DNA from 3 places in the Exiguobacterium sp. s80 genome. Region 1 is predicted to be linked to each of the others. Evidence: predicted binding sites of a transcription regulator. Region 1 holds the regulator's gene; each other region holds the start of a gene.
The links. Region 1 encodes Rex, which represses fermentation and respiration genes when NADH is low (regulators of the CRP and FNR family bind a similar motif). Its sites were predicted from a motif close to TTGTGAAATATTTCACAA; they were not measured.
Positions count from the first base shown of each region.

Region 2: a site for Rex is predicted at 2,765-2,782, ahead of KNP94_RS10570 (cytochrome C oxidase subunit II). Genes of this name have one in related genera too.
Region 3: a site for Rex is predicted at 3,096-3,113, ahead of KNP94_RS10170 (cytochrome ubiquinol oxidase subunit I). Genes of this name have one in related genera too.

Region 1 covers NZ_JACSMP010000009.1:117,316-122,569, forward strand. The annotation lists gene KNP94_RS13890 (hypothetical protein) at 1-213, opposite strand, end outside; gene KNP94_RS13895 (hypothetical protein) at 240-707, opposite strand; gene KNP94_RS13900 (hypothetical protein) at 712-1,191, opposite strand; gene KNP94_RS13905 (hypothetical protein) at 1,293-1,451, opposite strand; tRNA gene KNP94_RS13910 (tRNA-Ala) at 1,623-1,695, opposite strand; gene tatC (twin-arginine translocase subunit TatC) at 1,803-2,582, opposite strand; gene KNP94_RS13920 (twin-arginine translocase TatA/TatE family subunit) at 2,590-2,796, opposite strand; gene KNP94_RS13925 (redox-sensing transcriptional repressor Rex) at 2,796-3,455, opposite strand; gene KNP94_RS13930 (ABC-F family ATP-binding cassette domain-containing protein) at 3,624-5,254, shown strand, end outside.
Region 2 covers NZ_JACSMP010000005.1:65,191-70,444, reverse strand. The annotation lists gene KNP94_RS10580 (aldehyde dehydrogenase) at 1-1,189, shown strand, start outside; gene KNP94_RS10575 (Crp/Fnr family transcriptional regulator) at 1,359-2,066, shown strand; gene KNP94_RS10570 (cytochrome C oxidase subunit II) at 2,858-2,971, shown strand; gene KNP94_RS10565 (cytochrome c oxidase subunit II) at 2,984-3,454, shown strand; gene KNP94_RS10560 (b(o/a)3-type cytochrome-c oxidase subunit 1) at 3,455-5,146, shown strand.
Region 3 covers NZ_JACSMP010000004.1:203,743-208,996, reverse strand. The annotation lists gene KNP94_RS10180 (potassium channel family protein) at 1-448, opposite strand, end outside; gene KNP94_RS10175 (cytochrome d ubiquinol oxidase subunit II) at 553-1,578, opposite strand; gene KNP94_RS10170 (cytochrome ubiquinol oxidase subunit I) at 1,591-2,979, opposite strand; gene KNP94_RS10165 (N-acetyldiaminopimelate deacetylase) at 3,214-4,326, opposite strand; gene KNP94_RS10160 (transcriptional regulator CcpC) at 4,310-5,200, opposite strand.

The sequences.
Region 1 (5,254 bases):
CTTCGACCGAACTAACAGAACGGATTGGATCACTCGCTGCATGCCATTATAGGCGAGTAACGGCGTAAGAATCAAAAATCCAACTGCTGAATCCGTCAGGTGCCCGCTTCCGGAGAAGAACAGCACCGCAAAAAATACGCCCGCAATTACATACGTCCGGATTTGCCGGCTGATTTTTGTCCATTTTTGATACGTGCTTAAAGTGTTTCTCATCCGTTCACTCCTCTTGTGTGTTTCGCTTACTTACGGTAACTCTCAATCTCACGCATCGTGACGAATGCCGGATCCAGTTGTTTCGCTTTTTTGTTCAATCGGGACACAATCAAATAGGCGACGATGATCGACATAAGAAAGACCGTAAAAGAAATACCGGCGTATTGTGGAAAAACAGTCCCCACATAAAGTGGAAGGATCGGGATGAACGAACCGATCATCGACACACGTGCCACTTTCAAGACCGTCTTTTTATAGACGTCCTTCGCGAGGCGTTGCTTTAAAACCTGTAGGCGAATGACTTCTCTCACTGCAGCACCTAACGCCAGTAAAGAGAGTGCGAACGTTGTAAATAAACCCGTTTGTCGCAAGCTCGGGATGAACCAAAACAGGACTCCAATCAAAAGTAAGGGAATTAACACCCCCATCTGGACTTTCTTAATCGGCGCTGCCAACAGCTGGAGCCGTGTATGTTTTTCAATCAATGTACTCACCCTGTCACTCCTCCACTTCTTTAACATTCGCATGAATTTCTTTATCACTGACGAAGTCGGGATCGCCTGACCGGGCAATCTTTTTAAACAACCAGTCCGTAACGTAATAGACCGGTGCGAGGATGATCAGCATCCAAAGGGCAATTTTCCAGATCGACATCTCTTTCGTCTCAAGTATCACGGTGTACAGCGAACCGTACAAGACGAATTGAATCCCGAGCCACAGCAACGATTGGTTCGTCACTTGGTCGCTTGAGAGATAGCGCGCCAGGATTTTTCGTTTTTCGAGTCGAAACGGGAGATCAAACACGAGAAAGACAAGCGGTAACAGACTCAAGTACATGGTCGTGCTGAAGATTTCCGTAAACGTTCCTGCTGTCGCCATCAAGGCAGCGATGACCCAACTTTTATTCTGCAATTGATTTTTTTCGATATAAGCAACCGTCAACGCCTGTAATCGTTCCTCGCGGAGCGTTTGTTCCATCCTGAAATGCCCTCCCTCGTTTCAACTGTCTATACTGTCATATACTTACAGTTTACCAGTTATGTTTCAAAAAAAAAGAAACTTCCTTAAAAAAGGAGTTTCTAGGCTGAAACTTGAATGATGAGATAGATGACGCTATACGCAACAATTGCTAACGGAATCAGCGCGACACCAATCAACCAACCGTTCTTATCACGGATTCCGAGATACAGAACAAGACAGCCGACGATGAAGGCAATTAACGTCGTAAATGGATTCATAATGCTTCCCCCTCTTGATTACCTATTAAGAAATTTCCCATTCCCTCAAAAGGATAAACACAGAAAACGACTTCAATCGGTTCATCAACATCATCCAGGCTGTAAGCTTCTGTTTTGCCGCCACCACTATAACAAAAAACACCACTCGGCAAATGCCAAGTGATGTACATATGGAGACTATCGGGCTCGAACCGACGACCTTTTGGCTGCCAGCCAAACGCTCTCCCAGCTGAGCTAAGCCCCCTCATATTCTTGTAATCAGTATAAACCATATCGATTCACTTTTTCAATATAAAAAGAGCGCTTCCAAACAAAAATCTCTCCGTCGCCGAAACGACCGAGAGGAGACTGTTACTTATTCAACTCACGCATCAAATCCGCTTGTCTCTTAAGCTCCGCCTGTTGCTCAAGAATCAGTACTTTTTTGTACGTCCGGGCTGAAATCATGATGCTGATTTCATAGAGGACGAACAACGGTACCGAAATCATCAGATGTGACGTCACATCCGGTGGAGAGATTAAAGCCGCGATGACAAACAGCGCAAAGTACGCATATTTCCGATTTTTCCGCATGAACAATGGCGTCACGAGTCCAAGACGGGTCAAGAACATCGTCACGACCGGCAGTTGGAACAAGACACCGAACGGAATCGTCAGCCGGATTAAGAAACTGAAATAGTTTTCGACCCCGATGACTTGCTCGATGCCGAGCTCTTGCCCAAGTTCCGTCGATACTTTGAGTAGAAACGGAAGTAACCAAAAATAAGAGAACGCGATTCCGGACAAAAATAAGAAAAACGTGACCGGAATATACGTCAAGGTCGCTTTTTGTTCCTGTTCGAATAAACCGGGTCGGATGAACGCCCATAGCTGGTACATCCAAAATGGTGAAGCCAGGACGACCGCGATGATGAACGCTAAATTCAAGTACAACATCAGGGGATCGGCCACATTAAAGGCATTCAATCCGATGCCGAGCTCTTTCAGGTCCGACTGCAGAAAACGCACGAGCGGTCGGACGAGCGGAAAGGCCGCGGCGAACAAGACGACGACGATGATGAGTGACCAGACGATCCGCTTGCGCAACTCGTCTAGATGCGATGTCACACTCTGTTCTTGATCAATCGCCATAATTTAATCACTTCTCTTTCGATTCATCCTTGTTGTCTTTATCATCGTCCATGATGCCGTGTGTCGCACTCTTGAACTCTTTTAACGTCTGACCGGCAGCACGACCGAGCTCCGGTAATTTTTTCGGTCCGAAGATGATCAACGCGACGGCACCGATTAAAGCGATGCTCCCTGGTCCGATGAACGCGATGGTTGATGGAATAAGGTTTTCCATTATGATTTCACTCCTTCAGCTGATTGCGAATAATGCTTCATGAAATAAACTAGTGACTGCAACTCGATCGACAAATCGATGTGATGGACCCGAACATGGGCCGGTACGTTCAACCGCGCCGGTGTAAAGTTCAGGATTCCGGTCACACCATACTCAACTAACTCATCCGCTACTGACTGTGCGAACTGGGATGGGACCGTCAAGATGGCGACATCAACCTTGTTCGCTTCGATTTGCTCTTTCATGTCAGAGACATGATAGATAGGAACGTCTTGCGTCGTTGTTCCGACCTTGTTTTCGTCCGCATCAAACGCAACGACTATCCGAGTACTATTATTCTTTAAAAAGTTATAATTTGCAAACGCCGTTCCGAGATGTCCGACCCCGACAAGTGCCACATTCGTGACTTCATCCTGATTCAGTGTCTTTCGGAAAAACGTCAATAGATGTTGTACGTTGTAACCGTATCCTTTTTTCCCTAACGCCCCAAAGTAGGAAAAATCGCGGCGGATCGTCGCTGAATCGACTTTGACCGCTTCACTGAGCTCTGCTGAAGAGACGCGCAGCTTGCCTGAGTTATAAAGACTCTGAATGAAACGATAATATAACGGCAGTCGTTTCGCCGTCGCTTGTGGTATTTTTGTGTCTGGCCCATTCATACTGCAGTTCCCCCTTCGGCCACGTTCTGACGTGGCACCCAAATCAATGCAAAGAATTCTATTCTCTTTGATTGTAAACCACTTCACATAGACTAACAAATAATATATTCCACGGGACTCCTGCGTTTTTTTCATGATAGACTAAAGGGTGGAAGGATGGATGTTTTTATGATTCTCTTACAAGTGAACCAACTATCAAAATCATTCGGTGTTGAGCCGATTTTAGACAATATTAAACTCGAAGTGCAGGAGCGGGACCGGATTGCGCTCGTCGGACGAAATGGTGCCGGAAAATCAACACTTTTAAAAATCATCGCCGGAGAGCTCAGTCATGACTCTGGTGAGATCATGAAGAGTAAGGAAGTGAAAATCGGTTACCTCGCCCAGGACAGTGGTCTTGAGTCGAATGAAACGATTTGGAATGAAATGTTGACCGTGTTCGAGCATCTGCAAGAGCAGGAACGTTCGCTCCGTCGGATGGAGATTGAGATGGGAATGGACCATATCTTGAATGATGCTGTTGCTTACGACCGTCTGTTGAAAACATACGATCAGGCCCAACATGACTTCTCGGACGCCGGCGGTTACCAGTTCGAAGCCAACATCCGCTCCGTCCTGCACGGGATGCGTTTTTATCCGGACGATTATTCACGCCGGATCCAGACGCTATCCGGTGGACAACGGACGCGACTCGCACTGGCGAAGATGTTGCTCCAGGCACCTGAGCTGTTGATTCTTGACGAGCCGACGAACCACCTCGACATCGATACACTCTCTTGGCTCGAAAGTTACCTGGCTGGTTACCGTGGAGCGGTCTTGATCGTCTCCCATGACCGTTACTTCCTCGACCAGGTCGTCAACGTCGTCTATGAACTGTCACGGAACGTCTGCCGGAAGTTTACCGGCAACTACACGAAGTACTTGGAACAAAAGGCAGCACTGTATGAACAAGAGATGAAGCAGTTCGAACAGCAACAGGAAGACATCGCGAAGATGCAAGACTTCATCCAGCGTAACATCGCACGGGCGACGACGACGAAACGCGCACAAAGCGTCCGCAAACGTCTTGAAAAAGTCGACCGGATTGATCGTCCGGATGGGGATGAACGCAGCACCGTCCTGTCGTTCCCGATTGAAAAACAAAGTGGGAACGATGTGTTACAAGTCACGCAACTCGCGGTCGGCTATGAAGAAGCCGTCTCAAAAGGCATCACGTTCCGCTTACAACGCGGCGAATCCCTCGCGCTCGTTGGTCCGAACGGAATCGGAAAATCGACGTTACTGAAAGTTCTTGTCAACCGGATTAAACCGTTATTCGGTGAACATCGTTTCGGGACCGGCGTTTCCGTCGGCTACTACGATCAGGAGCAGGCCGAGCTCAACGACCGCAACCGGGTCATCGATGAAATTTGGAACGAGTGGCCGTTGATGCGGGAACAACAAGTCCGGTCCGTCCTCGGTCAATTCCTGTTCAGTGGTGATGATGTCTTCAAGCTCGTTCATGAATTATCCGGCGGCGAGCGCGGACGCCTCGCCCTCGCGAAGTTAAAATTACGCAAAACGAACGTCCTCATTCTCGATGAGCCGACCAATCACCTCGATCTTGATTCGAAGATGGTGCTTGAGAACGCACTTGTCGACTATGAAGGCACGCTCCTGTTCGTCTCCCACGACCGTTACTTCATCGACCGGGTTGCGACACGCGTCATCGAGATGAATCCGGACGGTGTGACGGATTATCTCGGCGACTACTCTTACTATATGGAGAAGAAGGCCGAGAAAGAAGAAATCGCCCGCCT
Region 2 (5,254 bases), on a different contig from region 1:
GTTTACGACGGAAATCGGATTCGTCTACGGCGAACTCGCACGGATGGAGAAGAAACTTCGCCGACTTGCTAAACCGAAACGAGTCGGGACACCGTTGTTACATATCGGGTCAAAAAGTGACATCCATTATGAACCATACGGAAACGTGCTCGTCATCGCGCCGTGGAACTATCCTTTCCAGCTCGCTGTTGCACCAATCATCGGGGCGATCGCTGCCGGAAATACGGTTGTCTTGAAACCATCAGAACTAACACCAAACGTCTCGCGTGTTCTCCGTGAAGTCTTTGAAACGGCATTTCACGAACGATTTGGACTTGTCATCGAGGGGGATGCGGACGTCAGTTCAGCTGTTCTTGAAGAGAAGTTTGATTACATCTTCTTTACGGGGTCGACGCGTGTCGGAAAAATCGTCCATCAAGCAGCGGCGAAATATTTGACACCTGTCACGCTTGAACTCGGCGGGAAGTCTCCGACGATCGTTCACCGTGATGCGAACTTAAAGCTTGCTGCAAAACGAATTGCTTGGGGCAAATGGTTAAACGCAGGACAGACGTGTATCGCCCCTGACTATGTTTTTGTCCATGAAGACGTCCGCGAGGAATTTTTACGCTTGATTGAAAAGGAAGCTTTTGCCCAGTATGGTAATGGTGTTGGTGTGAATTCTTACGTCAAGATTGTTTCAGACAGTCATTTGGATCGATTGAGTGGCTACTTGCCCCAAGGTGAAATTTTATTTGGTGGTCAAGTCGATGCAGCGACGAGAAAGATGGCACCAACCGTCATGACGGACGTTGATCCAGAAAGTCCGTTGATGCAAGAAGAAATCTTTGGACCGATTCTTCCAGTCTATTCTTATCGTGAAGTGGAAGAGGTCATCCGTTTCATCAATGACCGTGATAAGCCGTTGGCGCTCTATCTCTTCACAGAAAGTAAAGCTGTTCAGCATCGTGTACTCGATCGTGTGTCATTTGGTGGTGGATGCATCAATGATACGTTGATGCATGTTGCGCAACATAACTTGCCATTTGGCGGGGTCGGCGGAAGTGGTATCGGTGGCTATCATGGGAAATTCAGCTTTGAGACGTTCAGCCACCGTAAAGGAGTCGTCAACAATACGACGAAGTTCGATTTGCCGTTCCGCTACATGCGCTCGAATACCGATTCAAAATGGATGCGTTATTTATTATAAATGGGACTTAAACGGAGCCAAGAGTAGATCCAATCGGTCTACCTTGGCTTTTTTTTGTTTATTTAATTTGTGAAATAGTGAACAAAGTTTGACAATCTTTTGAAAAAACGCTATTTTCCCTTGTGATGTTCTATACTGAAGGCAGAAGCTACGGAAAGGAGAATGCGAGATGCTTACTTGTGGGACGACAGAAGCCAATACGTTCGTGTTGTCGAGTGAGACACGTGAATTACTTGAAGAGTTCATGACTGAGGTATCTTTTAAAAAAGACTCAATCGTCTGTTGGGAAGGGGAAATGAACGATAAACTTTTTTATGTGAAACAAGGTGGTGTAAAACTATCAAAGCTCACGAAAAAAGGTAGCCCGCTAATGATGTTCTTATATTTCAAAGGTGACTTATTTGGTGAATTCGATGTCGGAGAAGCATTTCCAAGCTCCTATAGTGTCGAAACGATGGAGGACAGTGTCATTGGCTTCATCTCGAAATCGACACTCGAAGATTTGATGAAAAAAGATGGAACATTCGCATTAGATATCATGCGCTGGCAAGCCTTGATGCGAAAACAAACGGAAACGAAGTTACGTGACCTCTTATTGTTCGGGAAACAAGGGGCACTCGCTTCGACACTCTTACGACTAATCGCAATGGACGGAAAAAAAGTCGATGACGATTACGTGATTTCAAAGCGACCGTCGGATACTGAACTCGGTCAGTTGATCGGGGCACCACGTGAAACGGTCAACCGGATGTTTTCTCAGTGGAAAAAAGACAATGTCATTTCGATGACGACGACTAAAATCATCGTTCATGATGCCAACTATTTACGCGATCTTTGCCACTGTGAAGGGTGTCCTGTCGGTGTCTGCCGGATTTAAACTTAACTTGAGCGTTAGCTTACGGAGCCATACGCTGGAGCTGACTTAAAAATTGCTCCAACATCCTTTTGATGGAACCGCAACGCGTTAAACTTCAGAAGAACTTATCAGCAGTCTAGGATCACATTCTTTTTGAATGTGGTCCTTCAGGCTGTAGACAACGTGCTATCGGGAGATCAAGCGTCTTTTTTCGTTTCTTTCCTCGGGCGAGGCGCAAGCCGTTGCTCCTTGGTTCTATCGGACAACGAGCAGGGTCTTGCATGCCTCTGAACGTGCGTTGAAAACGAAATTTTTCCCGTAGGAGTCAACGAAATGTGACGCTTTTTATAGAAATACCGTGACGGAAAGCCTGGCATGCAGACGGTTTAGCACGCAATCCGTCTCGAATCGCTTAGAACCGCGAAAAGCAATCGGTTGCGACCCTGCAGCTTGGCTGTAGCGGCGCGGAAGGTTGCCGCTTTGAAGACGAGACGAGACAGGGACGCGCGAACGGATTGCCTCTCGTTATAGTATGTTCACTCTTCATAATAGTTTGTCTACACGCTGTAGGATCACATTCTTTTTGAATGCGGTCCTTTTTTGTGTCGCACAAACAGTAACGGTTCAAAATATGTTCAGTACGTAATATGTTCAGTACGTAACAAGTTGTGAACTTTATGTGTGTTTTATAAAAGAAAAGCGCGAAATCGTCACAATTGGTGTGACGTTTATCACATATTACGAAGGGTGTCTTTTTCTAAAATAAAGGTAGGTTAAGTCACCGATTCAACGACGGAAGGGAGCTACTGATCATGCGTCAGAAATCAGATACAGAACTGAAGGGAACGTTTATCGCTGTATTTATCGTTGCCGGAGTCATCATCGGAATGTGGGGATCAATCTTTTTATTATTCACTTCAAGATAAGGGGGAATCAGGGTGCATATTCATCGTTTAGAAAAAATATGGTTAGTATTCGGTTGTATCATGTTGGCAGTCTTTTTAATCATCATTGGCGTATCAGCATTCGCTTCTGATAATCAACCACCGTCGGATGCAACATTGATTGACCCGACGCAAGTCGATCAGACGAAGCCATTTGATAAACCGGGTCTAAAAAAAATTGACGACAATAAATATGAGGCCGTCATGGTCTCACAAGCTTTCCAGTTCACACCGCAAGACATGATTATCAAAAAAGGCGCGACCGTCGATTTTCTGGTGACGTCGAAAGATGTCGTCCATGGATTTGAAATCGTCAAGACGAACGTCAATATGATGGTCGTTCCCGGACATATCAATTCAATCGAGTACACATTTAAAGAAGCTGGTGAATATTTAATTGTCTGTAATGAATATTGTGGATCGGCGCATCACATGATGTCGACTAAGATTAAGGTGGTGGAATAAATGAATGCGATTTCGAAAAAATTAATGGAGTTTGAGATGGAGCGGGGAATCCCCGCAGGAGAGATTGGATTAAAAGAAGCAAAACTCGGATTTGCCTACGTCAGTTTTTCACTTGTGGCGTTACTGATCGGTGGACTATGTGGTCTACTACAGACACTCGTCCGTACTGGAGTCATTCCAGAAATTGCTGGAGTCGGTTATTATGAATTGCTGACGGCTCACGGACTAATGCTTGCGATTGTCTTTACGACATTATTCATATTTGGACTTTTATTTTCATTTTTAGGACAGTCGTTCGGGCGTTTTGAAGAGTTTCCGAGACGCTTGGGCTGGGTTGGATTCTGGTTGATGATTGTCGGTGTCCTCCTTGTCACATGGATGGTGTTAGCAGGTGAAGCATCCGTTCTCTACACATTTTATGCGCCGCTGAAGGCACACCCTGTTTTTTATATCGGACTCGTGATTTTCGTTGTTGGAACATGGGTTTCTTCTGCCGCAATGTTCCGGATGTACGCGGATTACAAACGAGAACATAAGGATGTCCATCCACCACTTCAAGCCTATATGAGCATTATGACGGCTTTGTTGTGGGTCATCGCCACGCTAGGTGTCGCAGCGACGATTCTCTTTCAACTCTTGCCGTTATCACTCGGTTGGACGGATAAGGTCGGGATCGAATTATCCCGGACATTATTTTGGTATTTTGGTCATCCGCTCGTCTATTTTTGGTTATTGCCAGCCTATATCGTATGGTACACGGTCATTCCAAAGATTGTTGGGGGTAAGATTTTTTCAGATGCTTTAGCACGAATGTCATTTTTACTGTTCTTATTGTTCTCGTTCCCTGTTGGTTTTCACCATCAGTTGCTCGAACCCGGTATTTCAGCATTTTGGAAGTACATCCAAGTCGTCTTGACGTTCCTTGTCATCATTCCTTCATTGATGACAGCATTCTCGATGTTTGCGACATTTGAACTAGCAGGTCGTCGTCAAGGTGCGACCGGACTATTTGGGTGGATCAAGAAAATGCCGTACCGGGATGTCCGCTTTCTTGCACCGTTCGTCGGCATGTTGTTCTTCATCCCGGCTGGAGCCGGTGGTGTCGTCAATGCTTCTCACCAATTGAATATCGTCGTGCATAACACTTTATGGGTGACAGGTCACTTCCATATCACAGTCGGGGCTGCAGTCGCGTTGACGTTCTTTGGAACGGCCTATTGGCTTGTTCCATTATTACGAGGACGGACCTTAACAAAACGGATTAATACAATTGGTCTCATCCAGACGGCGACGTGGACGATTGGTATGCTCTTTATGTCGACTGCGATGCATATTTCAGGCTTGCTTGGCAATCCGAGACGGACGGGTCCTGCGGCATATTTCAAAGATTCGCTCGTCGCAGATTGGATTCCCTATCACGTTGCGATGGCAATCGGTGGTACGATCCTCTTTATTTCAATCCTCTTATTCTTGTTTGCGATGTTCCAACTGGCCTTCCGGACACCGAAAGGAAGTACTGAATTTCCTGTCGCGGAAACAGAGGAAGCAGCGATGAAGACACCACTCTTCTTTGAGAACTGGAAACTTTGGATTTTCGTGACGTTTGCTTTGATTGCGTTTGCTTACACAGTACCGATTTGGCACATGATTGATAATGCGCCTCCTGGAGCTCCAGGTTGGAAACTCTGGTAGCCCTATCGAAAAGTGCTGATAGCTTACTAGCACTTTTTATACACGCTGAAGGGTGAAAATGCTATATTGAGAAGCAATCCGTTCGTGCTTTCCTGTCTCGCCTCGTCT
Region 3 (5,254 bases), on a different contig from region 1:
CGATTGAGAATTCTTGAGACAGGTCAAGATAATCCAAAATATTCGAACTCATCAGGCCGTTCGCAATCCTAACCCCCATGTCACGTTCCGGGTGGACAATGAAGTCAGCACCGATTTTCCGCAATACTTTTTCATGGTAATCGTTCGTCGCTTTGACAGTGATTGATTTAACACCGAGTTCCTTTAAAATCAACGTTGTCAAAATCGAAGCTTGAATGTTTTCCCCAATCGCAACGATGACGTGATCAAAGTTTCGAATTCCAAGACTTTTCAATACGTTCTCATCCGTCGTATCCGCGATGACGGAGTGTGTCGCAATCCCCATGTATTCATTGACACGTTCTTCATCCGAATCAATCGCTAGAACGTCATAGCCATTCTTCGATAATTCACGGACGATTGAACCACCAAAACGCCCCAAACCAATTACTGCAAACTCTCCATTCATGTTCAACTCTCCTTCAGATTTCGCTTCGTCAGTAGTAGTGTACCCGATTCCTTCTTAAAATACTATAAACGCCTTCACAGTGCGTGAAGGCGTTTAAGATCTCGCTATTTTTTTACTTTTTCGCCTCTGACATAATCGTTATCAAACAGGAACAATCGTAAAATCAGATAGAGTGCCGGAATCAATAATAATAGTCCGAAGATAAAGACTACGACAAGCGACGTCGCCATTGTTTCGTTAACGACCGCTTTATTGATATCGATGTACGGATATAAGATATACGGTAAATGAGTATAGCCGTATCCGAACCATGCAACTCCGTATTGAGCCATGACAGCGATAAAGGCAATTCCATAATTCCGCTTCAGGTAGACGAGTGCGACTGCAACACAGAAAAACACAAAACTTGCTGCGAACCACCACCAGTTACCATTCAAAATGTTTTCATAATGCCATGCAGCTTGATTCTTTAAACCAAAGAAAACAAGTCCACAGACGATGATCGTTGGAATGCTCCAAAAGAGCGCCCATTTCCGAATCAAGTCACTCGCCCCTACGTCTCGCGCCTTATCTGCGTAGAACAACAGGAACATCGCACTAATATAAAGGACAGAGACAATCGCAAGTGCTACGACTGACCAGGAATAAAAGTTCGTAAACAATTTCGTCCCTAAAAACTCAACCGTTTCATTCGTTTTACGAATAAAGCCACCTTGACTAATCGTCAACGTCGTCGACATCGCAGCCGGAATCAAGAGCCCCGTCGCACCATAGAGAAACGTATAGAACATACTATCGTTCGAACCGTAGTTCGCAAAGGCATAAAAGCTACCGCGAATCGCAATCAGAACGAGTACGATTGATGCAGGCACGAGAAGTGCCGTTCCATAGTAATAAGCTGTGTCCGGGAAAAACCCGACGAGACCAACAAAGAAGAAAACGAAGAAAACGTTCGTCACTTCCCAAACGGGCGAAAGATAACGTAAAATCAATCGATTCGTCAAATGATCTCGTTTTGTATATTTCGAGTAAAATGCGTAAAATCCAGCACCGAAGTCAATTGAGGCAACGATGAGATATCCATAGAGGAACGTCCAAAGTACGGTTATTCCTAGTGTTTGAATGTCCAACTCGTTCCCTCCTTATTCTTTATCGTCCGCAAACATCGCTTCACCGCGAGTATGGTGATCGTCTGCGAGTTCTTTACCGACAGGATTATTCTTAAACATACGGAGCAATACGACTGTACAAATCGTACCAAGTAAGAGGTACAACATGCTGAATAGAATCAGCATCGGTCCGACTGCAGTAGATGTCGTCGCTGCGTCAGCCGTTCTCATAATACCATATAGCGTCCATGGTTGACGTCCGATTTCCGCGTACATCCAACCTGCTTCAATCGAAACGATGGCAAGTGGTCCACCAATGAAAATACCGCGCAGTAACCATTTATTATACGGGTTCAACTTCTTCAGTCGGAATGCGAGTATGAACAAGGCGGAAATCGCTGCTAAATACATCCCGATCGATACCATGATATCGAAGAAATAGTGGACGAATAACGGCGCTTGGTCTTCTTTCGCAAATTCATTTAGACCGATGACTTCTGTATCTGGTGCTCCACCTGCAAGAATTGACAAGGCGTATGGAATCTTAACCGCACCTTTGATGTCATAACTACCATCTTCTTGTTCATCCAAAATCCCACCGAAAATCAATTCTGCTTCATTTGTCGTTTCAAAATGCCACTCCGCTGCTGCTAATTTTTCAGGTTGATATTTCGCAAGATACTTTCCTGAAAAATCACCGACGAGCGCTGTCGAGAAGGCGAAAATCAATCCAGCCATGACTGTCAGACGAAGTGCCTTTTTGTGATACGCCGTCTCGGCTGCGGACAGTGTTTTCTTGCGCAATAGATGGAACGCAGCAATTGCTGCTAAGATGAACGCAACCGTCAAGTAAGCAGATACAATAACGTGTGTCGCTTTTGTTGGCGTTGCCGTATTGAACATCGCTTTTAACGGTTCGATTTGTGTTAACGTTCCGTTGACAATTTTAAAACCTTCCGGAGAATTCATGAACGAGTTAACTGTCGTGATGAAGAAGGCTGACGCCGTTGCCCCGATGACGACCGGAATCCCGATTAACCAGTGTAACCATGGATTTTTAAAGCGATCCCATGTGTACAAGTAAATCCCAAGGAAGATCGCTTCAAAGAAGAAGGCGAACGTTTCCATGAAGAGCGGCAAAGCAATCGTCTGTCCGGCTACTTGCATTAATGAAGGCCATAAGAGCGATAATTGTAATCCGATTGCCGTCCCCGTAACGACTCCGACCGCTACCGTTACGATATAACCGCGCGTCCAACGTCGTGCTAAAAGAATATAATCTGGATCTTTTCGTTTAATTCCAATGTACTCGGCTGCGAGTACCATCAACGGAACTCCTACACCAATCGTTGCAAAAATGATGTGAAATGCTAATGTGAGCCCTGTCAATAATCGACTGAGCATAACTGGATCATTGAACATGTGTGTGCCCCCCTCTTCCTAAACGTACTTCTATATATGTTTATATCCGTATCATAGAGAACATAATCATTTGTGTCTGTTCTAAATGTTTGATGTAACAAATTGTTCACATCTATTCGTGATTTTCTTCACAAAACGTTCGAAAACTAGATGATCTCGCTAAATGAAAACCCTTTACTTCGATTTGAGGCGAAGTAAAGGGCATTTCTACAGTCTTTTTACGATTCATTCAGTTTACACATATTCACGGAAGTAATGATCCAGTAAATTAATCACAAATGGGATCGCCTCTTCATCCGGATTCAACGTCGGCTGATGTAAACCGGACGTTGGATTATCGATTCCAAGCCAAAACATCATGCCTGGGACTTCTTTTAACATGAATCCAAAGTCTTCACCCGTCATCGCAGCGTCGCATTCAACATAATTTGCATTCATCTTAACGAATGAAGAAAATTTATCGACGACGTTTTGATCATTCACGACTTCGTAATAGCGGTTTCCAAATTGCAAATCAATTTTCACGCCAAATGACGCTTCAATTCCACGAACGATGTCACGTACCCGTTCTTCTAATTTTTCCATATCAGTACCGTTCAACGCACGCATCGTTCCATCTAGCACAGCTCGACCGGCAATAACATTTTCACGAATCCCCGCATCGACCTTGCCAATCGTGATGACACTACAATTCATCGGATTGATTGATCGACTGACGATTGTTTGCAACTGCATGATGAGTGCAGCCTGAGCAACGACCGTATCGACCGTCAAGTGTGGAAATGCAGCATGACCACTTTGACCATAAATCGTGATGTGAACTTCCCGCGCACTGGCAAATAATACGCCAGGACGACTCGCAATTGTCCCGACCGGATATTCAGGTGCCACATGGAGACCATACATTTCACTCGGACGATATTTTTCGAATAAGGGACTTTTAATCATCGGTTCCGCTCCACCCGGACCTTCTTCTGCCGGTTGGAATAAGAAGACGACGTCATCCATGATCGGTAACTCGACAAGACGACGAAGCAGACCTAACGCAATTGACGCATGGACGTCATGCCCACAGGCGTGCATCATTCCCGGATGCTCCGAGCCAAAAGGAAGACCCGTCGCTTCTTCGATCGGCAAACCATCGATATCTGCGCGGTAACCGATTGTTCGATTTCCGGTCAACCCTTTAACACGAACGAAAACACCTGTTTCAAACGTATCGTAGCTGACGCGGTCTTCAGGATAAGAGCGAATCTGATTTAAAATAAAGGCTTGCGTCTTGAACTCCTTGAATCCTAATTCAGGTATTTTATGAAGTTCTCTTCGCATTTCAATCGCGTATTCCATCTGACTGACTTCCCCCTTCTTCTTTTACGATGTCCCAAAAGGCTTGGACTTGTTTTAACTCAAGCATGGATTCCGTCGATAAAATCCATGTATCGCGTTTCAGTACTTTACCCGAAGACGTCTTCAACGGAATCTGCATCACTTCGCTCGATTCTTGAATCGTTGACTCTGGTAAAATCGCGAATCCAATGCCGTGTAACGCCATTTGTTTACAAGTTTCGATTTGGTCGACGACGAGCGTCCGCGCAGGCGGACTTGAAAAACGATCCTGCCACCACTCGAGTATTTCTTGATAGTACGTCGAATCACTTTTGAACTGAATGAATGGTCGGTCCGTCTTACGCAACTGTTCAAGCGTCGTCAACTCACTATCAACAAGATAGAGCGGGTCTGAGAACAACCGTTCCTTGACGCCCTTCCAGTCCGGATTACCTCGAATGATGCCGATATGAAAATGTTCTTCGAGCATATGCCGCATCATTTCACTCGACCACCCTGTTACGAGTTGGACGCGTACATGCGGGTAACGTTCCACGAAACGTTTCAACACGCGTGGCAACCAATATTGACCCATAATGGAGGCGACAGCAATCCGAAGGGTCCCGTAGACTGCCCCTTCTTCGGCAGTCAGTTCACTTTTCAGTTCTAATTCTTTTCGATTCATTTCTTTTGCGAGCCCAATGACTTTTTCTCCTTGGGGCGTAATGCTTAATCCACGGGAAGAACGAATGAACAACTTCGTCGCCCACCTGCGCTCAATCGCAACCAATCGTTGACTGAGTGCCGGCTGCGAGACGAAAAGACGTTCGGCTGCTCTTCGCATATTCAGCTCTTCCGATAAAGTTATCAACATTTCCATTTCCGACACTTGCAATGTAAGATTCGACTCCTCATGATATAAGATGGCATTAGTTTAACACGTTAGGAA